Regions from separate parts of the Streptomyces sp. SAI-127 genome, predicted to be linked through region 1. Evidence: riboswitches for the same ligand, from Rfam matches in the RefSeq annotation. Region 1 holds a riboswitch; each other region holds the start of a gene.
The links. Region 1 has a riboswitch for thiamine pyrophosphate ahead of M2157_RS14940 (thiamine ABC transporter substrate-binding protein). Riboswitches for the same ligand answer to the same signal wherever they lie in the genome.
Positions count from the first base shown of each region.

Region 1 (5,368 bases):
TACTGATGTTCCTGCTCCTGACCGTCGTCAGCGACACGGGCGCGTACGCCGTCGGCTGGCGCTTCGGCACGCACAAGCTCGCGCCGCGCATCAGCCCCGGCAAGACCCGTGAGGGTCTGGTCGGAGCGGTGCTGTTCGCGATGGTGGCGGGCGCGCTGTGCATGCAGTTCCTGATCGACGACGGCACCTGGTGGCAGGGCCTGCTCATCGGCCTCGCGGTCGCGGCCAGCGCGACGCTGGGTGACCTCGGTGAGTCGATGATCAAGCGGGACCTCGGCATCAAGGACATGGGCACTCTGCTGCCGGGCCACGGCGGCATCATGGACCGCCTGGACTCCCTCCTGCCGACGGCTCCGGTGGTGTGGCTGCTGCTGGTCCTGTTCGTGGGCTCCGGCTGACTTACCTCGCGTCTACGGCTTTCCCGGCCCCCGTCCTGTTCAGGGCGGGGGCTGCCGGCTGTGCGATCGCCCTCATCGGCCTGGAGGGGGCGGTCAGCACATGACGTGTTTCCCGTGCCCCTGACCGGGGGCTTCTTCATGGCGGGCGGCCCGGCGGTCGCCGCCGTGTCCGACGGATCTTTCCGGGTGTCGGGGAACATCAACCGGGCGGCAAGGATGATCACTCCCAGGGACGCCCACACCAGACCGTGGCGCAGCCACCGCACGCCGCCCTCCCAGTCCCGGGGAGGGCCGAAGGCCGGCCAGGACGCGAGAAAATGCGATCGAGGAGCGTCATGGAGCTGTCACCCTCGCCGTTGAACCGGATCGCGAACAGCGGCCTCGGAGCAGTCCCCGCAGTGGTGGGCGTTGCTTATGCGACTCAAGCCAGTGACGGGTCCGCGCGGCTCGTGGCGTGGGCCGCCGTGATCGGTTTGGTGTTCATCGCTGTCCGGGGCTATCGACTCGGTGTCACCTGCGACAACAGTAAGGCGACGATCCGTGGCTATGTGCGCACGCGAGTGATCATGAGAGAGCACATCACCGCGGTCTCGGACTTCCCTGCCATCAGGTGGACGACTGGCACGGGGCGCAAGCGATGGACACCGATCACGGCGTTCATGACGAGCCCGAGCGAGACCACAGGGACCCGACTCTCGAAGGAACGCATCACCGCGAAACTGCGGCGGTGGGCGAGACCCTAGATACTTGACCCACAGGTGACCACCCCCACCCCACTCCGGCCTGGGCCCCCCAGTTGATCTGCCACACTGGAAGGGTTATGCCTGCACCCGGAGAACTCACTTTCGTCGCCCCCCGCGGAGCCAAGAAGCCGCCGCGGCACCTTGCCGATCTCACGCCCGCCGAGCGCAAGGAGGTCGTGGCGGGGATCGGGGAGAAGCCGTTTCGTGCCAAGCAGCTCTCGCAGCACTACTTCGCGCGGTACGCGCACGACCCGGCGGAGTGGACCGACATCCCGGCCGGCGCGCGCGGCAAGCTCCAGGAGGCGTTGCTTCCCGAGCTCATGACCGTCGTACGGCATCTGTCGACCGACCAGGGGACCACGCGCAAGACGCTGTGGCGGCTGTTCGACGGGACGCTCGTGGAGTCGGTGCTGATGCGGTACCCGGACCGGGTGACCATGTGCATCAGCTCGCAGGCGGGCTGTGGCATGAACTGCCCCTTCTGTGCCACCGGGCAGGCGGGACTGGACCGCAATCTGTCCACCGCCGAGATCGTGCACCAGATCGTGGACGGGATGCGGGCGCTCCGGGACGGAGAGGTGCCCGGCGGGCCCGCGCGGCTCTCCAACATCGTCTTCATGGGGATGGGCGAACCGCTCGCCAACTACAAGCGGGTCGTCGGGTCCATTCGTGCGCTCACCGACCCCGCGCCCGACGGGCTCGGGCTCTCCCAGCGCGGCATCACCGTGTCGACCGTGGGGCTCGTGCCCGCCATTCACCGGTTCTCCGAAGAAGGCTTCAAGTGCCGGCTCGCGATCTCCCTGCACGCGCCCGACGACGAGCTGCGTGACACCCTCGTCCCCGTGAACACGCGGTGGAAGGTTCGCGAGGTGCTCGACGCCGGGTTCGAGTACGTCGAGAAGAGCGGGCGTCGGCTGTCCATCGAGTACGCGCTCATCCGGGACATCAACGACCAGGCGTGGCGGGGCGACCGGCTCGGCCGCCTGCTCAAGGGCAAGCCGGTGCACGTCAACCTCATCCCGCTGAACCCGACTCCCGGGTCCAAGTGGACCGCCTCCCGGCCCGAGGACGAGAAGGCCTTCGTCGAGGCCATCGCCGCCCATGGTGTGCCGGTGACGGTCCGGGACACCCGTGGACAGGAGATCGACGGGGCCTGTGGTCAGCTCGCGGCCACCGAGCGGTAGTCTGACGGACGTACGTACATCTTCATATCCGACAGGGGAGCGCCACAGCGCTGAGAGTGCGGCAATCGGGCCGCAGACCCTCTGAACCTCGCCCAGGTCATTCTGGGTAGGAAGTTCGGTCATCACCGTGAACAACAAGAAGTTCCTTGCTGCCGTCGTCGGCCTCGGCCTCGTCACGCTGTCCGCGTGCGGGTCGTCGTCCGACGACTCCGAAAGCTCCGGCTCCAAGACCGTCACCCTCGTCAGCCACGACTCGTGGGCCGTCTCCAAGAACGTCCTCGCCGACTTCGAGAAGAAGTCCGGCTACCAGGTCAAGGTCCTGGAGGACGGCGACGCCGGGCAGGCCGTCAACAAGGCCATTCTCACCAAGGACAACCCGCAGGGCGACGTCTTCTTCGGCGTCGACAACACCTTGCTGTCCCGCGCGCTCGACAACGGGCTCTTCCAGTCGTACGAGGCCAAGGGCGCCGATCGGATCAAGGCCGGGTACCGGGTCGACGGGGACAAGGTCACGCCCATCGACACCGGCGACATCTGCGTCAACTACGACAAGGCCTACTTCACCGAGCACAAGCTCCAGCCGCCGACGTCGTACGACGATCTGATCAAGCCCGCCTACAAGAACCTCCTCGTCACCGAGAACGCCTCCACCTCCTCGCCGGGCCTCGGCTTCCTCCTCGGGAGCGCGGCGAAGTACGGCGACGACGGATGGCAGGGCTACTGGAAGAAGCTCAAGGCCAACGGCGTCAAGGTCGTCGACGGCTGGGAGCAGGCCTACAACGAGGAGTTCTCCGGTTCCGCCGGGGGCAAGAAGGCGAAGGCCGACCGGCCGCTCGTCGTGTCGTACGCCTCCTCGCCGCCCGCCGAGGTGATCTACGCCGACCCGAAGCCGACGACCGCCCCGACCGGCGTGGCGCAGGGCACCTGCTTCCGGCAGATCGAGTACGCCGGACTGCTGAGCAACGCCGCGAACGCCAAGGGCGGCAAGGCGTTGCTGGACTTCCTGCTCACCAAGGAGTTCCAGCAGGACATGCCGCTCAACATGTTCGTCTACCCGGTCGTGGACGGCGCCCAGGTGCCGGCCGAGTTCACGCAGTACGGTCCGCAGGCCAAGGACCCCGAGACCATGGACCCGGCGAAGATCGCCGACAACCGTGACGACTGGGTCAAGTCGTGGACCTCGCTCGTACTGAAGTAAGGCCCCGCAAGGGCGTCAAGAACGCGGCGGCCCGGCTCGGGCTGATGGCCGTGCCCGTCGCGTTCTTCGCCGTCTTCTTCGCCTATCCCGTGTCGGCGATCGTTGCGCGCGGACTCGAGACCGACGGGACCTGGCAGTTCGGCAGGATCATCGACGTCCTCACCCAGCCGGACATCCGGCACGTCCTGTGGTTCACCACCTGGCAGGCGCTCGCCTCCACGGCGCTCACGCTCCTGGTCGCGCTCCCCGGCGCGTATGTCTTCGCGCGCTTCGACTTCCCCGGCAAACAGATCCTGCGGGCCGTGGTCACCGTCCCCTTCGTGCTGCCGACCGTCGTCGTCGGTACGGCCTTCCTGGCGCTCGTCGGCCGTGGTGGGTTGCTGGACGAGTTGTGGGGCGTACGGCTGGACACCACGGTGTGGGCGATCCTGCTCGCGCACGTCTTCTTCAACTACGCGGTCGTCGTACGGACGGTCGGCGGACTGTGGGCCCAGCTGGATCCGCGTCAGGAGGAGGCCGCGCGGATGCTCGGCGCGTCCCGGCTCAGGGCCTGGCGGACGGTCACGCTCCCCGCGCTCGCGCCCGCAGTGGCCGCCGCCGCCCTCATGGTCTTCCTCTTCACCTTCACCTCCTTCGGCGTAGTGCAGATCCTCGGCGGGCCGACCTTCTCGACACTCGAAGTGGAGATCTACCGGCAGACCTCCGAGATCTTCGACCTGTCCACGGCCGCCGTGCTGACGCTGATCCAGTTCGTCGCGGTGGGCGCTGTTCTCGCCCTGCACGCGTGGACCGTACGGCGCCGGGAGACCGCGCTGCGGCTCGTGGACGAGTCCGTCACCGCCCGGCGGCCGCGAGGGGCGGGGGAGTGGGGGCTGCTGGCCGGGGTCGTGGGCAGCGTCGCCGTACTCCTGGTGCTGCCGCTCGCGGTGCTGGTGCAACGGTCGCTCGACGCTCCCGACTTCGGCTACTACCGGGCGCTGACCCACAGCGACGGCGGGGTCTTCCTCGTCGCGCCGATCGAGGCGGTCGGGAACTCACTGGAGTACGCCCTCGCCGCCACCGCCATCGCGGTGGTGATCGGGGGCCTCGCGGCGGCCGCGCTGACGCGGCGGGACGCGGGCCGGTTCGTACGGGGCTTCGACGCGCTGCTGATGCTGCCGCTCGGGGTGTCCGCGGTGACCGTCGGCTTCGGGTTCCTGATCTCGCTCGACGAGCCGCCGCTGGACCTCAGGCAGTCCTGGATCCTGGTGCCGCTCGCGCAGGCGCTGGTCGGGGTGCCCTTCGTCGTGCGGACCATGCTGCCGGTGCTGCGGGCCGTGGACCACCGGCTGCGGGAGGCCGCGGCCGTGCTCGGGGCCTCGCCGTGGCGGGTGTGGCGGGAGGTCGATCTGCCCATGGTGCGGCGGGCGTTGCTGATCGCGGCGGGCTTCGCGTTCGCCGTGTCGCTGGGGGAGTTCGGGGCGACGGTGTTCATCGCACGGCCCGACAACCCGACGCTGCCGGTCGCCGTGGCACGGCTGCTCGGGCGGGCCGGTGATCTCAACTACGGCCAGGCGATGGCCCTTTCGACGATCCTGATGGTGGTGTGCGCGGTGGCGTTGCTGGTCCTTGAGCGGCTGCGGACCGACCGGACCGGGGAGTTCTGATGCTGCTGAGCCTTGAGGACGCGACGGTACGGTTCGGCGGGCGGGCCGTGCTCGACGAGGTCGGTCTCGATGTCGCCGAGCACGAGATCGTGTGTGTGCTCGGGCCCAGCGGCAGCGGCAAGTCGACACTGCTGCGGGCGGTGGCCGGCCTTCAACCGCTCGACCGGGGCCGGGTCCTGCTCGACGGGCGTGACCAGGG
Region 1 is NZ_JARXYJ010000001.1:3,313,137-3,318,504, reverse strand. Features, by position in the region: gene M2157_RS14955 (phosphatidate cytidylyltransferase) at 1-398, shown strand, start outside; gene M2157_RS14950 (hypothetical protein) at 734-1,141, shown strand; gene rlmN (23S rRNA (adenine(2503)-C(2))-methyltransferase RlmN) at 1,219-2,325, shown strand; TPP riboswitch at 2,349-2,456, shown strand; gene M2157_RS14940 (thiamine ABC transporter substrate-binding protein) at 2,453-3,523, shown strand; gene M2157_RS14935 (iron ABC transporter permease) at 3,568-5,169, shown strand; gene M2157_RS14930 (ABC transporter ATP-binding protein) at 5,169-5,368, shown strand, end outside.

Region 2 (5,368 bases), 4.3 Mb from region 1:
CCGAGCCCGAGGGCCAGCAGGATCGCGGCGACGATCAGGAGCGGGCCGCGCCGGGGGCCGCCGGAAGAGCGGCCGCGCCGGGACGGCGGGGGCGGGGGGCTCTCCAGGCGGCTGGTGCGGTGGTACACCGGCTCGTCCTCGTTGACCGGCAGGAGGCGCGGCACCGTCAGGGTGCGCGGGATCACGCTCGTGCGGTTCTCGGCGCCCGCGTACTCCGCGGAGAGCGCCTGCGGCGGTACCGCGTCCAGCTGGTCGGCGCTCAGCCTGCCGTGTGCCTCGCGGGTCTGCGCGAGCAGCGCCACGGCGTCGTACGGACGCAGGTCAGGGGTGCGGGCGGTGGCCGACGCGACCAGTTCGTCCAGTTCGTACGGCAGCCCCGGGACCACGGCCGAGGGCGGTGGGACGTCCTCGTGGAGGTGCTTGTAGAGGACGACGGCCGGGGAGTCGCCGTCGTGCGGGCGGTCGCCGGTCAGCATCTCGTACAGGACCACACCGCACGCGTACACGTCGACGCGGGCGTCCGCGGTGCCCGGCTGCTCGATCTGCTCGGGCGAGAGATAGGACACGGTGCCGAGTACGGCTCCGGTGGTGCTGGTCACGGTGTCGACCGACCGCACGAGTCCGAAGTCGGCGACCTTGACCCGGCCGTCGTCCCCTATCAGGACGTTCTCCGGCTTCATGTCCCGGTGCACGAAACCCGCGCGGTGCGCTGCGCCGAGCGCGGCGAGCACGGGCTCCAGGATGTCCAGGGCGGCGCGCGGCTGCAGGGCCCCGCGCTCGCGCAGCACGTCCCGCAGGGTGCACCCGGCGACGTACTCCATGGCGAGATAGACGTACGACCCGTCGGTGCCCTGGTCGAAGACCTGCACGACGTTGGGGTGGGCGAGCCGGGCGACGGACTTGGCCTCCCGGATGAACCGCTCGACGAAGACGCCGTCCGCCGCGAGCGCGGGGTGCATCACCTTGAGCGCGAGCACGCGGTCCAGACGGGTGTCCAGGGCCCGGTAGACCGTGGCCATCCCGCCGACCGCGATCCGCGCGTCCACGCGATAGCGGCCGTCGAGCACCTGCCCGACCAGCGGGTCCTGAAGGGTCGTATCCACGCAGGTGAGTCTACGAGCCGTCGCTGACAGCCCGTCCAGTTCGGCCGATATCGAGGCGGGACTGCAGCGTAGCTGTGACGCAGATCGCACGGAGTTGCCGGTCGGGGGCAGGTGTGCCGCTGGGTCACCTCACTGGCCCCGGCGCCCACGTCAGGTCACTGGAAAGCGGGCCGCTCCGGGTCCAGTGCCGCCCTGCCCTCCACCGGAGACGACGCCTCGGCGAAGTGCCGTCGAGGGATCCGTCCCGCCCGGGACGCCAGCCGCCCCGCCTCCACCGCGTGCCGCATCGCATGCGCCATCAGCTCGGGCTCCTGCGCCCGCGTCACCGCTGAGGCGAGCATCACACCCGCGCACCCGAGCTCCATCGCCAGGGCCGCGTCCGACGCCGTGCCCGCCCCCGCGTCCAGGATCACCGGCACACGCGCGTGCTCGACGATCAGCTGGAAGTTGTGCGGGTTGCGGATGCCGAGGCCCGAGCCGATCGGTGAGCCCAGCGGCATGATCGCCGCGCAGCCCGCGTCCTCCAGTTTCCGGGCGAGCACCGGGTCGTCGTTCGTGTACGGCAGCACCGTGAAACCGTCGTCCACCAGGGTCTCCGCCGCGTCCAGCAGCTCTATGGGGTCCGGCAGAAGGGTGCGCTCGTCGGCGATGACCTCCAGCTTGACCAGGTCTGTGCCGAGCGCCTCGCGCGCGAGGCGGGCCGTCAGGACGGCCTCTCCGGCGGTGAAACAGCCCGCCGTGTTCGGGAGCACCCGGATGCCGAGCCGCTCCAGTACGGACAGCACCGAGCCGTGCACCGAGGGGTTCACGCGCCGCATCGCGACCGTCGTCAGCTCGGTGCCGGAGGCGACCAGTGCTCGCTCGAGCACGTCCAGGCTGGGCGCTCCGCCCGTGCCCATGATCAGCCGGGACGAGAAGGACGTACCGCCGATGACAAAGGGATCGTCGGCCATGGGTCAGCCTCCTTGGACGGCGGTGAGGACTTCCACGCGGTCTCCCTCGGAGAGGGACGTGGAGGGCCACTGCGCGCGCGGGACGACGGTTTCGTTGAGCGCGGCGGCCACCCCGGAGGGCGCCTGCGTCAGCGCCCGCACGACGGTGTCGAGAGCCGTGCCGGAAGCGAACTCCCGCGGCTCTCCGTTGACGGAGATGTTCATGCCGGCTGCTCCAGGAGTTCCGCGGCGCCGAATCGCCTCGGGGTGAACGGGCGTGCCACGTCGGGGAGTTCGCCCGTCGTCAGGACGTGCGCCATGGCGTCCCCGGTGATCGGCGTGAGCAGTACGCCATTGCGATAGTGGCCGGTCGCGAGCACCAGCCCGGTCAGTTCCGTGGGCCCGAGCAGCGGGGCGTTGTCCGGGGAGCCCGGGCGCAGCCCCGCGCGGGTCTCCGTCAGCGGCAGCTCGGTGATGCCGGGGACGAGTTCGTGGGCGTCCCGCAGCAGCTCGTACACCCCGCCCGCGGTCACCGTCGTGTCCCAGCCCAGCTCCTCGCTGGTCGCGCCGATCACCAGCTCGCCGTTCTCCCGCGGCACCAGGTAGACCTGGCTGCCGCGCACCACGGCCCGCACAGTGCGGCTCAGGAAGGGCGCGCTGCGCGCAGGCACGGTCAGCCGCAGCACCTGGCCCTTCACGGGCCGTACCGGGGGCAGGACGTCCGCGGGGACCCCTTCGAGGCGGCCGCTGAGGCTTCCGGCGGCGAGCACCACCTGGCCCGCGCCCAGCTCGTCGCCGTCGGTCGTGGTGAGCCCTGCGGCCCGGTCCCCTGCGACACGGAGGCCCTTGGCCCACGCGCGGTGGAAGACGACACCCGCCTGCTCGCACGCGGCCAGCAACGCGCGCGTGAGCCGCCGTGGATCGATCTGGTGGTCGCCGTCCACCCGCAGTCCGCCCCGCACCCCCGGTGCGAGCATCGGCTCCAGGCGTCGGCACTCCCGGCCGGACAGCCACTCCGACTCCAGCCCCGACTGCCGCTGGAGCGCGTGCAGTTCGCGCAGGTGGGCGCGGTCGTCGGCGTCAAGGGCCACCGCGAGCGTGCCGCAGCGGCGGTAGCCGAGGTCGAGACCGGTCAGGTCGGTGAGCTCGGCCGCGAAGTCGGGATAGCGCTGGGCCGAGGCGAGGTTCAGCCCCAGCAGGGTCTGCTCGCCGTAGTGCAGTTCGGTGACAGCGGCCAGCATCCCGGCGGCCACCTGGGCGGCCCCGCCGCCCGGTTCGGGGTCCACGACGGTCGTGGTGAGTCCGCGCTGCGCGGCCCGCCAGGCCGTGACCAGGCCGATGATGCCGCCCCCGACGACGAGGACGTCTGACGTACGTGAGGACATGGGCGTCCAGCCCCTCCCTTCGCCGGCATGACCCGGATCAGGTTCGTACGGTCGGAGGCCGCCCAGCCTCCCTCTCAGCCCGGTGCGTCCGGGCTCCCGCGAGTGCTCTACGTTGGCCACCCTAGCCCGTGCCCGTGCGCCTCTGTAAGGGAGCCTTCCGCCATGCCCCGCTCGCTCGACGGTCTCCTCCTCGCCCCGGTGGCCGATCAGGCCCCGGGTCAGGTGGGTACTCGGACCCGGTTCACCTACCACGAGAAGGACGGGGAGATCTGGGCCGAGTACGCGGGCGGTGACGTCGTGCGCGGACATCTCGTCGGCACGCGCGCGGGGGATCGTCTCGACTTCCGGTACGTGCAGCTCAAGCAGGACGGAACGACATCCTCCGGGCACTGCGTCTCGACGGTCGTGGAGCTTCCCGACGGTCGGCTGCGGTTGGAGGAGACGTGGGAGTGGGAGTCGCAGCCGGGCAGCGGGACGAGCGTTGTGGAACAGGTCACTGAGCACGACTCCTGACTGACTGATTGTCAGGTGACTAGGGTGATCAAATGAGCGAGCAGACGCAGGCGCAGCGGCGGGTGGTCGTGGTCGGCGCGGGCATGGCCGGCGTACAGACCGCGGTCGCTCTGCGCGAACAGGGATTCAAGGGCACGGTCACGGTGATCGGCGCGGAGCCCCACCAGCCGTACGACCGTCCGCCGCTGTCCAAGGCCGTGCTGCTCGGCAAGGCCGAGGGCTCGGCCTTCGACGTGGACTTCGAGGCCCTCGGCATCGAACTGCTGCTCGGCCGCGAGGCGCTGGGCGTGCGCCCGGAAGCGCACGAACTGGACACCGAGGCCGGGCCTGTCCCGTACGACGCCCTGGTCCTCGCCACCGGTGCCGAACCGATCCGGCTGCCCGGCACGGAGGGTGTACCGGGCGTGCATCTGCTGCGCACCCTGGACGACGCCGAGCGGCTGCGCCCCGTGCTCGCCCGACAGCACGACATCGTGGTCGTCGGCGCGGGCTGGATCGGCGCCGAGTTCGCCACCGCCGCGCGTGAGTCGGGCTGCGCGGTGACGGTCGTGGAAGCCGCCGACCGGCCGCTCGCGGGCGCGCTGCCCGCCGAGGTGGCCGCGCCGATGACCTCCTGGTACGCCGACGCGGGTGCCGTGTTGCGCACCCACGCGCGCGTGGAGCGTGTCGAGCCCGGCGCGGTCGTCCTGGACGACGGCTCCCGGGTGGCCGCCGACGCGGTCGTGGTGGGTGTCGGCGCACGGCCCGCCACGGCCTGGCTCGCCGGTTCGGGCATCGAACTCGGCGCTCACCGCGAGGTCGTCGCCGACGACCGGCTGCGCACTTCCGTACCGGACGTCTACGCGGTCGGTGACTGCGCCTCCTTCCCCTCGGGCAGGTACGGCGAGCGCCTGCTGGTCCACCACTGGGACAACGCCCTCCAAGGCCCCCGCACGGTGGCCGCCGACATCCTGGGCGAGACCCGCCCGGTCTACGACCCCGTTCCGTACTTCTGGTCCGAGCAGTTCGGCCGCTTCGTCCAGTACGCCGGCCACCACGCGTCCGCTGACACGACGCTGTGGCGCGGCGAGCCGTCGGGCCCCGCCTGGACGGTGTGCTGGCTGCGCGAGAGGCGCCTGGTGGCCCTCCTGGCGGTGGGCCGGCCCCGCGACCTGGCCCAGGGCCGCCGCCTGATCGAGGCGGGCGCGGAGATGGACCCGGAGCTGCTCGCGGACCCGGCGAGGCCGCTGAAGGCGGCGACGGCATAGGCGACCACCGGGTGGGCCGCTGCGAGAACTGCGTTCCCCCGCCGGGGCGCCCCGGCTTCCGACTGTCAGTGCGGGATGGCACGCTTAATCCCGTGACCGAGATTGACGCAAAGATCGATGCTCTCGTCCCCGCCTGGCTCACCCTCCCCGACATCGCAGAAGTGCTCGATGTCGAGGTGACGCGTGTG
Region 2 is NZ_JARXYJ010000001.1:7,633,112-7,638,479, forward strand. Features, by position in the region: gene pknB (Stk1 family PASTA domain-containing Ser/Thr kinase) at 1-1,103, opposite strand, end outside; gene M2157_RS35075 (thiazole synthase) at 1,259-2,056, opposite strand; gene thiS (sulfur carrier protein ThiS) at 2,060-2,260, opposite strand; gene thiO (glycine oxidase ThiO) at 2,257-3,420, opposite strand; TPP riboswitch at 3,418-3,530, opposite strand; gene M2157_RS35090 (hypothetical protein) at 3,583-3,933, shown strand; gene M2157_RS35095 (FAD-dependent oxidoreductase) at 3,966-5,180, shown strand; gene M2157_RS35100 (Rv2175c family DNA-binding protein) at 5,273-5,368, shown strand, end outside.
Region 2: another riboswitch for thiamine pyrophosphate. It lies ahead of thiO (glycine oxidase ThiO); the one in region 1 lies ahead of M2157_RS14940 (thiamine ABC transporter substrate-binding protein).

Region 3 (5,368 bases), 2.0 Mb from region 1:
GGAGCGTCCGGTGCCCGCCCGAGCTTCACCAGCCCGGACTACACCAGCCCGGACTTCGGGGGGCCGGAACACCAGCCGGAGTAGCACCCGGCACAGCCCCTCGGCTTGCGCCCCCACCACGGGGAGCGCAAGCCGAAGATCCGGCCGCGGGCCGGCCTCTCCGTCGGCGCGCAACAACGGCCTCGGGGTCCGGTCCGGGTGTTCGTGGGGGACATCCCGGATGGCACCACGGGGCAACGTCGGCAGCATGACGGACCATGACTTCTCTCTCCCGACGTTCCCTGATGGGTGGTTGTGCGGCCGGTGCCATGCTGGCTGTCACCGGAAGCGCCAGTGCCGGCGCGTCAGCCAAGACCACCGCGGACACCAGTGCCCTGCAAGCTGCGATCAGCGATCTGTCCCATCCGCCGGCCACCTCCGCGCAACTGCGCGTCGAGGGCCGGGGAACCCACTGGTACGGCACCGCAGGAGTGTCAGACATAAGGAGCGGCCGTGCCCTGTACGGGGACGACCGGTTCCGAGCAGGCAGCGTCACCAAGGCATTCGTGGCGGCTGTCGTGCTGCAGCTGTGGGCGCGACACCGGGTGGACCTCGATGCCCCCATCGGCAGGTACCTTCGGGGCCTTCTTCCCTCCTCCTTCGCACGCATCACCGTGACGCAGTTGCTGAACCACACGAGCGGACTGCCCGACCATCGAGGACTGCCGGACCTCAGTACCCCGGAAGCCGTCCTACGGCACCGAGGAGACCGATGGACACCCCGGGAAATGGTGCGGACCGTGACCCACAGCCCGCTCAAGTTCCCTCCCGGCACCAAACAGGAGTACCGCGGCATCAACTATGTGCTGCTCGCCCTGCTCATCGAGGAGCTGACCGGCCGGCACTACGGCGAGGCGATCAAGTCCCGCATCCTGCGTCCCCTGAACCTGACGCGGACCCTGTTGCCTGGTGACGACCCGCACCTGCACGGCCCGCATGTGCACGGCTACCTCCGCATGACCGACAAGTCGCTCCAGGACATCACGACGTACGAACAGTCGAGCTCCTGGGGCGAGGGAGAACTGGTCTCATCCGCCGACGACCTCTTCCGCTTCCAGGAAGCCCTGTTCTCCGGCGTGTTACTGCCGCCCGAGGCCATGAGCCACCTCTTCGCTCTGCCGCCGCAGTCCGTTCACATGGTGGACGGCAGTCCGGCCCGCTACAGCATGGGGCTGCAGACGGCCACAGTGAACGGCGTGACGTTCTGGGGCAAGACAGGTGACACGTACGGGTACCGCACCCGTATGTTCGCCACCCGGGATCTGCGGCTCCGCTTCGTGTTGTCGTACACACCGACGCCTCTGGCCGCGAGTGAGGACATGATCAACCGGGTCGTCACCTTGCTCACCGCCTGAGCGTCTTCGGCTGTCGACGGACTCATGGGTCCGCGCCACCGCCCGGACTCGGGTGGTTCGGCGGCGCGGGCCCATTCACCTGTCGGGCTCAGTCCGCGAGCGGCAGATACACCCGGTTCCCGCTCGCCGCGAACTCCTTCGACTTCTGGGCCATGCCCTCCTCGATCTCCGTCTGGCTGTCGCCGTGGCGACGGCGGATGTCCTGGGAGATCTTCATCGAGCAGAACTTCGGCCCGCACATGGAGCAGAAGTGAGCCGTCTTGGCCGGTTCGGCCGGGAGGGTCTCGTCGTGGAACTCCCGGGCCGTGTCGGGGTCGAGGGCCAGGTTGAACTGGTCCTCCCAGCGGAACTCGAAGCGGGCGTCGGAGAGGGCGTCGTCCCAGTCCTGGGCGCCGGGGTGTCCCTTGGCGAGGTCGGCCGCATGGGCGGCGATCTTGTAGGTGATGACACCGGTCTTGACGTCGTCCCGGTTGGGCAGGCCCAGGTGCTCCTTGGGCGTGACGTAGCAGAGCATCGCGGTGCCCCACCAGGCGATCATCGCGGCGCCGATGCCGGAGGTGATGTGGTCGTAGGCCGGCGCGACGTCGGTGGTCAGCGGGCCGAGCGTATAGAACGGAGCTTCATCGCAGATCTCCTGCTGAAGGTCGATGTTCTCCTTGATCTTGTGCATCGGAACGTGCCCCGGGCCCTCGATCATGGTCTGTACGTTGAAACGCTTCGCGATCCGGTTGAGTTCCCCGAGCGTGCGCAACTCCGCGAACTGCGCCTCGTCGTTGGCGTCCGCGATCGAACCGGGCCTGAGGCCGTCGCCCAGCGAGTACGTGACGTCGTAGGCGGCGAGGATCTCGCACAGTTCCTCGAAGTTCTCGTACAGGAACGACTCCTTGTGGTGCGCGAGGCACCAGGCCGCCATGATCGAGCCGCCTCGCGAGACGATGCCGGTCTTGCGGTTGGCCGTCAGGGGTACGTACGGCAGGCGCACGCCCGCGTGGACCGTCATGTAGTCCACGCCCTGCTCGGCCTGTTCGATGACGGTGTCCTTGTAGATCTCCCAGGTCAGCTCCTCGGCGCGGCCGTCGACCTTCTCCAGCGCCTGGTAGAGCGGCACCGTGCCGATGGGAACGGGGGAGTTGCGCAGCACCCACTCGCGCGTGGTGTGGATGTTGCGGCCGGTGGACAGGTCCATGACCGTGTCGGCGCCCCAGCGGGTCGCCCAGGTCATTTTCTCCACCTCCTCCTCGATGGAGGACGTCACCGCGGAGTTGCCGATGTTGGCGTTGACCTTCACCAGGAACCGCTTGCCGATGATCATCGGCTCGATCTCCGGGTGGTTGACGTTCGCCGGCAGCACCGCGCGCCCCGCCGCGATCTCCTCGCGGACGACCTCGGGGTCGACGTTCTCCCGGATGGCCACGTACTCCATCTCCGGTGTGATCTCACCGCGACGGGCGTAGGCGAGCTGCGTGACCGCCCCGCCGTCACGGCTACGGCGCGGCTGGCGCGGCCGCCCCGGGAAGACCGCGTCGAGGTTACGGAGGCCACCCCGCGGTGAGGTGTGCTTGATCCCGTCGTCCTCGGGGCGCACGGGACGTCCCGCGTACTCCTCGGTGTCCCCGCGGGCGATGATCCAGTTGTCCCGCAGAGGCGCAAGGCCCCGTCGGACATCCGTCTCGGTGAGCGGATCGGTGTACGGGCCGGACGTGTCGTACAGCGTGACGGACTGTCCGTTGGTGAGGTGCACCTGACGGACCGGCACCCGCAGATCGGGGCGCGAGCCCTCGATGTACGCCTTGTGCCAGCCGATGGACTTCCCGGCCTCCCCGTCAAGCTGATCGGAGGCAGGCGTGCGCGCGTCCTTGATGGTCATGAGACCTACTCCCTACGCCGGCATTACCCGGTAACAGGTTCGGCGGTCGACGCAGCGATTTCCGTCTGCCGACGTTTCGTGGGGAACGTCACTCGATGGAGATGACGTTCCACGTGAAACATCGCTGGGACGGAGGTCAGCGCCCTCTCAGCCCGGTGCTCCGAGCTCCCGCGTGTACAAAGGTGGCTCCACGCTAGCGTCAATCCGGGCGCGGTGAACAGAGGGCCCCTGTCGTTCTTGCGATGATCGGTCGGTGACCACGATGCATCAGCCCCCATACCCGCCTCCCGAGCCTCCGCGCCGACCGGGCTCCGGAAACGGTCCCGGGCTCGGCCCCGGCAATGGCTCCCGCGGGCAGTTCGGAAACGGCGGGGCCGACGGCTGGCACGAGCATGAGCACGGTGGGCAGGGCGGGCACAGTGGGCAGGGCTACGGGTACGGGCCCGGAGCCGGTGGTGGAGGCCAGGTCGGTGGCACTGACCTGGGCGGCGGCCATGGTGATGGTGGCCGGGGTGGCGGTCAGGGCGGCGGGGGCTGGGGTGGTGGTGACGGCCATGGGCACGGGCACGAACCCGGCGACGGACACGGGCACGGGCACGAACCCGGCGACGGACACGGGCACGGGCACGAACCCGGCGACGGACACGGGCAGGGGGGCGGCTCCGGCAGCGGTGGTGGGCACGGCCACAGTCACAGCCACGGACCGGCAACTCCCGTCTCCAAGCACCTGCGCAAGGTCATCGCGGCGATCCTCATCCCGTTCGGCGTAGCGGTGGTGGTGGGCCTGGCAGTGCTGTGGCCCGGTGGCGCCCCGGCGCACGAACGTACCGGGGTCGGCTTCGACCGGCAGACCCAACAGGCAACGGTCACCAAGGTCGTGAGCGTCAGCTGCAAGTCGGTGAACGCCTCGGGGGAGACCCCGACCGGGGACACCTCCACCGCCGAGGGCTCCTCCGCCGAGCAGCAGGCGAACGGCACCTGCAAGAAGGCGACGATCCGGGTCGACACCGGCGACGACAAGGGCCGCACCTTCACGGAGATCGTCCAGCCGGACCAGTCCCGGCAGTTGCACGAGGGCCAGAAGGTCGTGGTCGCGTACGAGCCTTCGGCGCCCAGGGATCTGCAGTACTCGGTCGCCGACGTGAACCGCAGGCTCCCCATGGGGCTGCTCGCCGGAATCTTCGCGCTCGCCGTCGTGATCGTCGGGCGACTGCGCGGTGTCATGGCGCTGGTCGCCCTGACCATCAGCTTCCTGCTGCTGAACTTCTTCGTCCTGCCCGCGATCCTGCAGGGCTCGAACCCGCTCCTCGTGGCGGTGGTCGGGTCGAGCGCCATCATGCTGATCGCCCTCTACATGTGCCACGGTCTGTCGGCCAGAACCTCCGTGGCGGTGCTCGGCACGCTGATCTCCCTGGTGCTGATCGGCCTCCTCGGCTCGCAGTTCATCGGTTGGGCCGCGCTCACGGGCAACACGGACGACAACACCGGGCTCATCCATGGGCTGTATCCGTCGATCGACATGAGCGGCCTGCTGCTCGCCGGCGTCATCATCGGCTCGCTCGGTGTCCTCGACGACGTGACGGTCACGCAGACCTCGGCCGTGTGGGAGCTGCACGACGCCAACCCGACGATGGGCTGGCGCGGGCTCTACCGCGCGGGTATCCGGATCGGGCGCGACCACATCGCCTCCGTCGTCAACACGCTCGTCCTCGCCTACGCGGGTGCCGCGCTGCCGCTGCTGCTGCTCTTCTCCATCGCACAGTCCAGCGTGGGGACCGTCGCCAACAGTGAGCTGGTGGCGGAGGAGATCGTGCGCACGCTGGTCGGCTCGATCGGCCTCGTCGCATCGGTGCCGGTCACCACGGTCCTCGCGGCCCTGGTGGTCTCGGCGGACCGGCCGGGGGCGGAGGCGGTGGGTGCGGGGGCTCCGGCACCCGTACCGGCGACAAGCGTGAGCGCGGGCACGGCCGACAGCCGGCCGGCAGCGGCACGCGGTGGCAAGGGGCGACGGCGCAGGCGCTGAGAGGGGATCAGGGGCGCTGCCCACCTCCACCAGCGCAAGGGCGACTTCAAGCTTCGCCAGAAGCACCCTAGGGCTCCCGGCTTC
Region 3 is NZ_JARXYJ010000001.1:5,299,234-5,304,601, reverse strand. Features, by position in the region: gene M2157_RS24280 (hypothetical protein) at 1-84, shown strand, start outside; gene M2157_RS24275 (serine hydrolase domain-containing protein) at 258-1,394, shown strand; gene thiC (phosphomethylpyrimidine synthase ThiC) at 1,483-3,261, opposite strand; TPP riboswitch at 3,254-3,443, opposite strand; gene M2157_RS24265 (YibE/F family protein) at 3,515-5,284, shown strand.
Region 3: another riboswitch for thiamine pyrophosphate. It lies ahead of thiC (phosphomethylpyrimidine synthase ThiC); the one in region 1 lies ahead of M2157_RS14940 (thiamine ABC transporter substrate-binding protein).

Region 4 (5,368 bases), 4.0 Mb from region 1:
TGAGGCGTTCCTCGTGGTGGGCGAGCAACTGCCCTACGCGGGCGCTCGCGTCGGTGAAGACGTGCTGGTGGGCGGGGAGGACCTCGGCGGGGGCGAGCCGCCCGACGCGTTCCAGGGAGTCGAGGTAGTCGCCGAGGGGGTCGGTGACGGTGGCGTCGTCGGGGTCCTCGTACAGGCCGATGTGCGGGGTGATCTCGGGGAGCAGATGATCGCCGGAGAACAGCCGTCCGTGGCCCGGCAGTCCGGAGGGGTGCTCCTCCTCCAGGTGCAGGCAGACATGGCCGGGCGTGTGTCCCGGGGTCCAGATGGCGCGGAGCCTGCGGCCGGGGAGGTCGAGGAGTTCGCCGGGGACGATCTCGCGGTCGGGCAACGCGGGCGAGAATCCGGGCAGTTCGCGGCGCCGCGCGGTGCGCAGGGGGGCCACGTGGTCCTCGGGGGCGCCCGCGGCCACCAACTTGGCCGTCATATAGGTGAACCAGCGCTCGGCACGGGTCTCGCGGGTGCGCCGCACGATCGCGGAGTCCGCCGCGTGCATCGCGATCCAGGCCCCGGACGCCTCCCGCACCTTGCCGGAGAGGCCGTGGTGGTCGGGGTGGTGGTGGGTGATGACCACGCCGTGGATCCCGCCCACGTCGGTCCCGCACGCGGTCAGCCCCTCGGCGAGGGTGTCCCAGGAGTCCGGGTCGTCCCAGCCGGTGTCGACCAGCACCGGTCCTCGGTCGGTCTCGACGACGTACACCAGGGTGTGGCCGAGCGGATTGTCGGGGATGGGCACCTGAACGGACCGGACGCCGCCACCATGGTCGTACACCTGCGCCATGAGCTCCCCAATCACCGCGTTCCCAGCATGATAACTAGAACGAGTTTCGACGGTAGCCCGAGGTCACCAACAGTCGTGGTGTGCGGGCCGTGGACTCCTCCCAGTGGAACTGGTATCAGTTCCGTATCTGATGGATCGTCAGTAAGCCGCCCCGGGGAGGCAGTCGCCATGACCGAGCTCGTGGAACACGGACAGCTGTTCATCGGCGGGGAGTTGACCGACCCCCTGGGCAAGGACGTCATCGAGGTGATCTCCCCGCACACCGAGGAGGTCATCGGACGCGTGCCGCACGCCTCGCGCGCGGACGTGGACGCGGCGGTCGCCGCCGCACGCACCGCCTTCGACGAGGGACCCTGGCCGCGGATGTCGCTCGACGAGCGCATCGAGGTCGTCACCAGGATCAAGGACGCGATCGCGGTCCGGCACGAGGAGATCGCCCGCGTGATCTCCTCCGAGAACGGCTCCCCGTACTCCTGGAGCGTCCTCGCACAGGCCCTCGGCGCGATGATGGTCTGGGACTCGGCGATCACGGTCGCACGCGGCTTCACGTACGAGGAGACACGCGACGGAGTGCTCGGCCGCATCCTCGTGCGCCGCGAGCCGGTCGGGGTCGTGGCGGCCGTGGTGCCCTGGAACGTCCCGCAGTTCGTCGCCGCCGCCAAGCTCGCCCCCGCGCTGCTCACCGGCTGCACGGTGGTGCTCAAGCCGTCGCCCGAGTCACCGCTGGACGCGTACATCCTGGCCGAGATCACCAAGGAGGCCGGGCTGCCGGACGGCGTCCTGTCCATCCTCCCGGCCGACCGTGAGGTGAGCGAGTACCTGGTCGGGCATCCGGGGATCGACAAGGTCTCCTTCACCGGATCGGTGGGCGCGGGCAAGCGCGTGATGGAGGTCGCCGCCCGCAATCTCACGCGCGTGACCCTGGAGCTGGGCGGCAAGTCGGCGGCCGTGGTCCTCCCGGACGCGGACGTCGAGACGGCCGTCGCCGGGATCGTCCCGTCCGCCTGGATGAACAACGGCCAGGCCTGCGTGGCCCAGACCCGCATCCTGCTGCCCCGCTCCCGCTACGACGAGTTCGCCGAGGCCCTTGCCGCGGCGGCGAGTGCACTGGTCGTCGGCGACCCGCTCGACCCGGCCACCCAGGTCGGCCCGCTGGTCGCCGAACGCCAGCAGCGCCGCAACCTCGACTACATCCGCATCGGCCAGGAGGAGGGCGCCAAGATCCTCACCGGCGGCGGGCGTCCGGCGGGCCTGGAGCGCGGCTGGTACGTCGAGCCGACGCTCTTCGGCGACGTCGACAACTCGATGCGGATCGCGCGCGAGGAGATCTTCGGACCGGTGATCTGCCTCCTTCCCTACGGCGACGAGTCCGAGGCGGTGAAGATCGCCAACGACTCGGACTACGGACTGTCGGGCAGCGTGTGGACGGCCGACGTCGAGCGCGGCATCGAGGTCGCCCGCCAGGTCCGTACCGGCACCTACAACGTCAACACCTTCAGCCTCGACATGCTCGGCCCCTTCGGCGGCTACAAGAGCTCCGGCCTGGGAAGGGAGTTCGGCCCCGAGGGCTACGGCGAGTACCTGGAGCACAAGATGATCCATCTGCCGGCCGGCTGGGAGGCGTGAGCGGCGATGGGAGACCGCTGGCACGTCGAGGTCGACCGCTCCCTGTGCATCGGCTCCGCGCAGTGCGTGCACACCGCCCCCGACGGCTTCCGCCTGGACACCGCCCGCCAGTCCCACCCCGCCGACCCGGAGAGCGACGCCAACGAGAAGATCCTGGCGGCGGCGGAGAACTGCCCGGTGGAGGCCATCATGATCACGCTGCTGGGGAGCGGGGAGCCGGTGTTCCCGCCGGAGGAGTAGGAGCCGAGAAAATCATGGTTTGAGAGGGTTCATTCCCGGACGAGGGTTCTATTCTGGACATAGGCCTACGAGGCGAGTGAGGGAGTCCCACCGAAGTAGCCGACTCAGGCGAGATGCGAAGGCTTCCGCCAGGGCCGACGTCGACGGTAGGGCTGAGAGGCCGAAGAGCAGCGGGAAGGCTCGACGGCGACCCCCAGAACCTGATCCGGACCATACCGGCGAAGGGAACCCGTCTCGTAGGTCCCTCACGTGCTCCCCGCCGGTGTGAGGGCTTACGCTCCTGCGGTCGTCGTCAGCGCATCGCGGGAGTGGGGAAGCGTGGAGAAGTCCGAGGCCAAGAAGCTGATCAAGCAGGCACGGGTCGCTTGGGACGCCGAGGACTGGCTGCGCGCCGCCGAGCTGTACGAGCAGGTGCTCGCACACTTCCCGGACCTGAAGGCAAGCGCCGTGTGGTGGTACGACGCCGCGCTCGCCCACAAGTTCCTGCGGAACTGGGCCAAGGCGTATGAGCTGGGCCGGGAGGCCGCGGCCCGCTCCCCGCGCGGCGAGGGCGACCCGGCGTACTGGAACCTCGGCATCGCGGCCACGATCCAGCGGGACTGGGCGACGGCACGGGACGCGTGGAGCGGCTTCGGCATCGAACTCCCCGACGGGGAAGGGCAGATCGACGCGCGCTTCGGGTACGCCTGCGTGCGCCTCGACACCGGCGGCGAGCGCGAGGTCGTCTGGATCGAGCGGCTGTGCCCCACCCGCGGCCGGGTCGTCAGCGTGCCCGTCACGGGCGGACGGCGCTACGGCGAGATCGTCGTCCACGACGGCGAACCGAAGGGCGAGCGGGTCGTCGAGGGCTCGACGTACCCCGTCTTCGAGGAACTCCTGCTCTTCGAGGCGTCCGAACTGCCCACCCTGGAGGTCACGGTGGCCGCGGGCGAGAAGGCCGACCTGGAGGCCCTCCTGGAGCTGTTCACCGACCACGGCTTCGGCGCCGAGCCGGCGAGCAGCGTCCGCATGATGTGCGCCTGCTGCAGCGAGGGCACCCACGAACAGGAGCGCGCCGTCGACGCCGGCGCCCAGCAGGTCTCCCTCGCGGCCCCCGAGACGGAGGCCCGACGCCTGCTGGAACGGTGGGCGGGGGAGACGGCGACGGGACGGAGCTGGAGCGGACTGGCGGCCGTCGGCTAGCGCCGGGGCGGTGGGGCCGGGGCGCCAGGACCGGGGCGGTCGGACCGGGGCGCCAGGACCGGGGCGCCAGGACCGGGATGCTAGGACGGCGGTTCCGTGAGGTCGATCAGTCGGCACACCGTCTCGATGTCGATCTTCACCTGGGCGATGGAGGCCCGGCCCGAGAGCCAGGTGATCAGGGCCGAGTGCCAGGTGTGCTCGATGACGCGGACCGCGGAGAGCTGCTCGGGCGTCGGGTCCTCGAGCCCCATGGCGTCCAGGATGATCAGCGTGGTCTGGTGGGAGACCTGGTCGACCTCCGGGCTCACACTGCGGTCCGCGAAGGTCAACGCGCGGACCATCGCGTCCGCCAGATGCGGCTCGCGCTGGAGCGCCCGGAAGGCCCGCATCAGGGTCTCCGCGACCCGCTCGGCCGCCGTCTCGCCCTGCGGCGGCTTCTTGCGGAGCGTGCCGTGCATGTGTTCCAGCTGGTCCTGCATGGTGGCGACCAGCAGATGGATCTTGGAGGGGAAGTACCGGTAAAGGGTGCCGAGCGCCACCTGTGAGGACTCCGCGACCTCCCGCATCTGCACCGCGTCGAACCCGCCGCGGCTCGCCAGCTGCGCGCTCGCGTGCAGGATGCGGCGGCGCCGCGCCTCCTGTCGCTCGGTCAGCGGCGGTGTGTCGGGTCGTACGGTGCTGGCTTCCACTCTGGCCGGCTTGGCCACCTTGTCCACCTTGGGTTCCGTGACAGTCCGTGAGGATGTGTGATCACTCAGCATGCCAGGGTGCCGGTCGTGGCGTGAATCACCTGATCCACCGCTCACAGGACCCCTACCTGCCGGTAGATTCAGAGCCTCCTGAACGATCAAGTCTGAAACTTGTTCTAGATTACCTTCTCGTCGTAATCTCGCGGGACAGTGCAGGCAGAAGGGGGCCCAGAGTGACCGCTGAGGCCAGTCAGGCAGGGGCCTTTGAGGGCCCGGCCGCCGACGGCGAGCGACCGCTCCGTATCGCGCTCCTCACCTACAAAGGGAACCCGTTCTGCGGCGGCCAGGGTGTCTACACACGCCACCTCTCACGCGAACTGGCCCGCCTCGGCCACCGTGTCGAGGTCATAGGCTCCCAGCCCTACCCCGTTCTCGATCCGGGCTACGACGGCCTGAGCCTGACCGAGCTGCCCAGCCTGGACCTCTACCGCTCTCCGGATCCCTTCCGCACCCCGAAACGCGACGAGTACCGCGACTGGATAGACGCCCTGGAAGTCGCCACGATGTGGACCGGCGGCTTCCCCGAGCCGCTCACCTTCTCCCTGCGGGCCCGACGTCATCTCCGGGCCCGCAGCGGTGAGTTCGACGTGATTCACGACAACCAGACCCTCGGTTACGGCCTGTTGGGCGATGTCGGCGCTCCGCTGGTGACCACCATCCACCACCCCATCACCGTGGACCGGCAGTTGGAGCTGGACGCGGCCGAGGGATGGCGGCAGCGGCTGTCCAAGCGCCGCTGGTACGCCTTCAC
Region 4 is NZ_JARXYJ010000001.1:7,308,108-7,313,475, forward strand. Features, by position in the region: gene M2157_RS33660 (MBL fold metallo-hydrolase) at 1-820, opposite strand, end outside; gene M2157_RS33665 (aldehyde dehydrogenase) at 989-2,446, shown strand; gene M2157_RS33670 (ferredoxin) at 2,453-2,686, shown strand; TPP riboswitch at 2,755-2,930, shown strand; gene M2157_RS33675 (tetratricopeptide repeat protein) at 3,005-3,868, shown strand; gene M2157_RS33680 (TetR family transcriptional regulator) at 3,949-4,584, opposite strand; gene M2157_RS33685 (glycosyltransferase family 4 protein) at 4,791-5,368, shown strand, end outside.
Region 4: another riboswitch for thiamine pyrophosphate. It lies ahead of M2157_RS33675 (tetratricopeptide repeat protein); the one in region 1 lies ahead of M2157_RS14940 (thiamine ABC transporter substrate-binding protein).